One region of the Pseudoalteromonas sp. S554 genome, then DNA from elsewhere that is predicted to be linked to it. Evidence: predicted binding sites of a transcription regulator. Region 1 holds the regulator's gene; the other holds the start of a gene.
The links. The regulator sigma-54, encoded in region 1, starts transcription at its own class of promoters, with help from an activator protein. The targets are predictions, from matches to a motif close to GTTGGCACGNNNNTNGNNT.

Region 1 (3,218 bases):
ACGATTGGTCAACAATAATTTGATACAACTCAGCATCCGATTTAGCACAGCGAAGCTGCTTACAAAATTCTTTATTTTTTAGTTTATCAGCTATCGTTGCTAGCGTCTTTAAATGCTGTTGGTTATCGCCTTCAGGTACGATGAGTGCAACAAAAATATCAACAGGGCGGTTGTCTATAGCATCAAAATTAATCGGTGTTTCACTAACTAACACCAATGCTAAAGGTTCTTGTGCGCCGCTCATTCGGCCATGTGGAATAGCAATACCTCTTCCTATCCCTGTGCTGCCTAGTTTTTCGCGGGTTAATAAAGCGCCCAAAATATCCTGTTGAGATAAATACGGTAATTTATCGTGAGCCAGCTCGCTAATAAACTCTAAAATTCTTTTTTTACTATTAAAAAGGACCGCAGCTTTACTGCAGTCCTGGCATATAAGTGAACTTAATTTCATCATATTAGTGTCGAGCAAGCTTCTCTTTGTGTTTAATTACTTGACGGTCAAGCTTGTCAATCAATGAATCAATAGCTGCATACATATCTTGATGTTCAGTGGATGCGAATAATTCAGCACCACTTACATGAATAGTTGCTTCTGCTTTTTGATTTAATTTTTCTATATCAAGAATGACATGAACATTATTAATATGATCAGAGTGCCTTTCTAGCTTCGCAAATTTGGTATTTATATAGTCTCTTAATGAATCAGTTAGTTCTACATGACGACCAGTTAAATTTAGTTGCATAAGCATTACCCTCTTTGTTTAGCGTCTTAGATCAGGCTCTTTCGCTGATTTGACGGTGGAATAGCCAGAGATTCGCGATATTTTGCGATTGTACGTCTCGCTACTTTAATTCCTTGCTCAGCCAATATATCCGCAATTTTGCTATCACTCAATGGTTTTGCTGAGTTTTCTGCTGCGATTAATTTTTTAATAAGTGCACGTATTGCCGTAGATGAACATTCTCCACCATTTTCGGTACTAACGTGGCTTGAGAAAAAGTATTTAAGCTCAAATATTCCACGCGGTGTGTGCATATACTTTTGCGTAGTTACGCGCGAAATTGTTGATTCGTGCATTTCTACCATTTCGGCAACATCATTTAAAACCATCGGTTTCATGGCTTCTGGCCCGTGTTCAAAAAAGCCCTGTTGTTGTTTAACAATACAGTTAGTTACTTTTAAAAGTGTATCATTTCTACTTTCTAAGCTTTTTATAAACCATTTAGCTTCTTGTAAATGTGAGCGAATAAATTGACTATCGCCGCTTGATTTAACTGTACGCGACATCGCTGCATATTGGCTGTTTACACGAATTTTTGGCATGCTGTCTGGGTTTAACTCTACAATCCAGCGGCCTTTAATTTTTTTAACTGACACATCAGGTATTACATACTCAGACTCTTCTCGTACTATTGTGTCTGCAGGCTTAGGGTTGAGCGTATGAATAAGTGTCATTACTTCTTTAAGCTCATCTTCTTTGAGCTTCGTTTTTTTCATTAATGTACGGTAGTCACGAGCAGCTAACAAATCAATGTGCTCGGTTAAAATCATTTTTGTTTCATCAATAAAAGGCGTGCCTTTATCAAATTGATTTAACTGAATACACAAACACTCTTGTAAGCTACGTGCCGCAATACCCACTGGGTCAAATAGCTGAATGCGCTTTAATACCGCTTCTATTTCGTCAAGTTCAACCTCAACGTCATCGTCGTTATCTTGATTAAAGCTCTCTAAAATCTCTTCGCAACTGAGTGTCAGTATGCCTGAATCATCCACCGCTTCTACAATAGCAATAGCGATGGCTTCATCTGTAGGGCTAAATGGCGTTAATTGTAATTGCCACATTAAGTATTCGTGAAGCGTTTCAGTTGATGCGCCCTGATATATAGACTCATCTTCAGGCATTGGGCCTGAAGATGATGCAGGGGCTGCACTCATATACTCATCCCAGCTAACATCCATTGCCATGTCGTCACTTACGGTATCTTTAGCAAGCGCTTCACCACTGTCTTGTTCATACTCGCTAGGGGCTTCATCGGCAGATACGGTTACTGTAACTTCATCGTTATCTGCTTTTTGCTCATTTTTGCCCGCAAGATCATCGGCATAGTCTTGCTCCTCAACCTCAAGTAATGGGTTGCTGTCGAGCGCTTCTTGTATTTCTTGCTGAAGATCCAATGTGCTTAATTGCAGCAAGCGAATAGCTTGTTGCAACTGAGGTGTCATTGTAAGTTGCTGGCCCATGCGCAGCTGTAGTGATTGCCTCATGTATCTCTAACAATCCTTTTAAGTTGTTATAGTTAATACTAGCAGATGCTTATAAATAAGGCGTAAATGTTACAGCCTAAATTGCTCGCCTAAATATACATCGCGTACAGTTTTATCATTTAATACGTGTTCAGGGGTACCAGAAGCAATCAGTTCCCCATGAGAAACAATGTAGGCTTTTTCGCAAACATCAAGGGTTTCTCTTACATTGTGGTCTGTTATTAATACGCCAATCCCACGGTTTTTCAGGTGTTCAATAATTTTTTTAATATCTAATACTGAGATAGGGTCAACACCGGCAAATGGTTCGTCTAACAAAATAAACTTTGGATCTGCGGCTAAAGCACGTGCAATCTCCACTCGGCGACGTTCTCCGCCCGATAATGCCATGCCTTTGCTGTCGCGAATGTGTTGAATGCTAAATTCATCTAATAGATTATTCAATGTATCTTCTCTGGCTTGTTTAGTGAGCTCCTTTCGAGTTTCTAAAATAGCCATTAAGTTTTGATACACTGTTAATTTTCTAAATATAGACGACTCTTGTGGTAAGTAGCCAATGCCTAATCTAGCACGACTGTGCATAGGTAAAAGCGTAATATCGTTATCATCGATAGATATTTTGCCTTTGTCGCTAGGGACTAAGCCTACAATCATGTAAAAGGTTGTTGTTTTACCTGCGCCGTTTGGCCCAAGCAAGCCTACAATACTGCCAGCTTTAACTTCTAAGCCCACATTTTTTACAACTTCACGGCCTTTGTAGCTTTTGGCTAGTAGCTCTGCTTTTAATGTGCTCATGGTTGGCCTTTGTCATTTTTTTTAGGCTCCACAGGCACTAAGATAGTGTGTACACGGTCAGTTGAGCTTTCATCTTTTTCGGCGCTAATAAGCTGCTGTTCTATATCGTAGGTAATGCTTTTAGCATTCATTTTTTGCCCAGCTTGAGATATCT
Region 2 (3,218 bases), on a different contig from region 1:
AGCTGAAAAGCTAATAGAAGAAAAACTCGGCGGTTGGTTTGATGTTGTTATAAGTCACATTCCTAATTTTATAGTGGCGGTTATTATTGCCATTATATTTTCAATGCTAGCGCGCTTTGCTGGCAACCTAACGAAAAACATATTGCGCCGTTCACTCGACTCTCAACAAATAGCCGATTTAATGGCGTCAATATTTAAGGTTATTGTACTGTGCGTTGGGGTATTTATAGCGCTGGATTTTGTGGGTTTAAAAGGCACGGTTACCTCTTTATTAGCCGGTGCGGGTATTGTTGGTTTAGCCATAGGTTTTGCGTTTCAAGATATGACCGAAAACTTGATTGCGGGCATAGCAATGGGTATACGCAAGCCCTTTAAAACAGGAGACGTAATCGAAACCGACGACGTGTTTGGTTCAGTGCACTCAATAAACCTGCGTAACACGCTAATAGAGAGCTTTTATGGGCAGTTAATTTTAGTACCTAACAAGGTATTATTCAGAAATGTGTTAAAAAATTACACCACACTTGGAGTTAGGCGCATAGAGGTACCGGTAGGCATTTCGTATGGTGACGACATTGAAAAAGCGAAAGAAGTTATTGTAGATAAAATTAACGATTTGGACTTTGTCATTCGTAAAAACGAAACCGATGTTTATGCTGAAGGCTTTGGCGACAGTAGCATTAATTTATTGGTGTGGTTTTGGATTAAATACCCAGGTGAACCAGACTTTATGACAGTACGCCATAAAGGTGTAGTTGCCGTTAAACAAGCGTTGGATGAAGCTGATATTAGTATTCCATTCCCTATTCGCACGCTCGATTTTGGTATTAAAGGCGGTGAAAAACTCGATGCCATGATCAGCGATAAAATAAGTCAGCAATCATCAAATAAAGGCAACGCTGGTGGAGCTGATTCAGGCCAAAACGAATAAATGAGCCATTAATACCAGTGGGAATTATTTACTCACTCGCAACGCAATTTTACATTTAAATACGCGTTGTGGGCTTAAATAAAAATGACTTATGAGTCACAACGACTAAATGCAGCTTTATAAAGCTGCATTTTTTTATGGCTATTTAAGTGTTTGAGAAGGTGAGAGCAACGTTAATTGATTATTGATTAAGGCCTATTTACCTTTTGGGGTGAAATTGAAAGCGGGCTATGTGATATATCGATAAGGCTAAGCCTATTGTGTAGTTACTTCCCGAAACTGACGATAACGCAACATAAATATAAAACATGCAGTAACTTTTGTGGTCCCTTCCCTCATAGGTTGCTTCTTCTTGTTGCCTAAATAATAGGTAATAAGGAGCAAGTAGGGCGTATAAGCTGTATACGACTTTAAGTTATACCTACATAGGCGTAGTCATTAAAATAATGCAGGAGTAGGTACTTAGCTTACTGGGTCACAAATCGCACACCGTAATTATGTTGCTCCTTGATAGAACACGCTTTAATAATGTCAGTTAAACAGGCCTAGGCTTAATATAAATTTATTATTTAAAGAGCGGATTATTTTGGCAAATATTAGGTTGTAATGTATGCAATTTACAATTGGTATTAGGCGGTAAGTAAGAGGTAATTAAAGCGAGTTCTTTATTGTAGTTAATGTGAGTTGCAAGTAAATACTGGCACAAAAAAAGCGCAGCATGTGTTGGAGTAACATGCTGCGCCTAGGATCAATTGAGTTAATAAAAATGCGATTCAAATAACACTAATTTTGTTACGGATGATTTTAACACCATCCATATTTTCTAAAAACTTTTGAGCAAGCGCACGTTCAAAACCGGTTTGCGCTTGACCATGTAATATTACCTCGCCATCTTTAACCTGTACGCGAATATTGCTTAATGCAAAGTTGGGGTTAGTACGAAGCGTGCTTGTAATGGTTTGCTGAAGGTTAGGTTGAGTTGCTACGCTGCTGACTACGGCTAGGTGTGTTGCTGCACTCACTTTGGTAGCGCAGGCTAACAAAAATAAACAACAAAACGAAACTAACGCGATAGTTAACTTTAAGCGGTTCATAACTCAATCCTTTTATATCAATTAAAAATTTAGCCAAACCATTAAATATTCTGGCTATTCTGTGTTTAATATTACAAGTTCAGTGCCAGTTTTAATTTATTGAAATATAAGGTTATTTTATTAAGTGGGAATTCAGGTGGGCAATAATTACATTTAAATGGGTAGGTGTTACATGCACCGGTTACCTATGTTACACGCATTAAAAAGCCGGCATACGCCGGCTTTGGTAAATATGCTAAGTTACTTTTTCTTTTTAACTTTCGCTTTTTTCTTTGCTTTCATTTTTACCGGATCTTTGCGCTTTTTAACCGGTGGCTTAGCCTCTTTATGCTGAGGCTCTATTCCTTTAATTACACGGCGTTTAAGCTTTTGTTCAATGTAGCGTTCTACTTTGTACAAAATACCAATATCATGCGCTTCAACTAATGAAATAGCGATGCCTTTTTTACCTGCACGACCAGTACGGCCAATACGGTGAACATATACGTCGGCGGTACGTGGCATATCAAAGTTAATAACGTGGCTAATGTCAGATACATCAATACCGCGAGCAGCTACATCTGTTGCAATTAATATTTTAGTGCGGCCACTATGAAAGTTTTCCATTGCTTTCATGCGCTTGTCTTGTGGCATTTCACCTCGCAGCCAAGCGGCTTTTACACCGTTATTAGTTAATTCACCAATGAGAGTTTCTAAACGCTCACGGGTTTTAACAAATACAATGGCTTTACTCACGTCTGGGCCGTTAAGGGTGTTGACTAAAAGCTCGAGTTTATGGTGGTAATCATCAGCAAGATGAACCCACTGGTGAATTTTAGCTTTTTCTTTACGAGACGACTCAGCTTCTAACAAAGCCGGATCGTTTAATGTGGTTTCTGCAAATCGCTCTACGCTGTCACCCTCAAGGGTTGCTGAGAATAAAAAACACTGACGGCGGTTTTTAGCTTCATCACAAATACGGCTCATTTCTTTTTTGAAACCCATGTCTAGCATACGGTCGGCTTCATCAATAATAAGCATTTCGACATGTTCAGCATGAAAGTTTTCAGTTTCAAGGTATTCCATTAATCGCCCTGGTGTAGCAATTAATATGTCGTTATTTTTTTCAAAAATCTCTTTATGCGTTCCGTAGTTTATACCACCGGTCACGACACCTATTTTTAGGTGTGTACGTTTGGCTAGTAACTCACATT

Region 2: a site for sigma-54 is predicted at 2,097-2,115, ahead of CWB65_RS03335 (BON domain-containing protein). Genes of this name have one in related genera too.

Annotation. Positions count from the first base shown of each region.
Region 1 covers NZ_PNDV01000034.1:87,683-90,900, reverse strand. Annotated here, with positions in the region: gene ptsN (PTS IIA-like nitrogen regulatory protein PtsN) at 1-451, opposite strand, end outside; gene hpf (ribosome hibernation promoting factor) at 456-743, opposite strand; gene CWB65_RS08785 (RNA polymerase factor sigma-54) at 770-2,269, opposite strand; gene lptB (LPS export ABC transporter ATP-binding protein) at 2,339-3,064, opposite strand; gene lptA (lipopolysaccharide transport periplasmic protein LptA) at 3,061-3,218, opposite strand, start outside.
Region 2 covers NZ_PNDV01000005.1:186,466-189,683, forward strand. Annotated here, with positions in the region: gene CWB65_RS03330 (mechanosensitive ion channel family protein) at 1-931, shown strand, start outside; gene CWB65_RS03335 (BON domain-containing protein) at 1,705-2,025, opposite strand; gene srmB (ATP-dependent RNA helicase SrmB) at 2,266-3,218, opposite strand, start outside.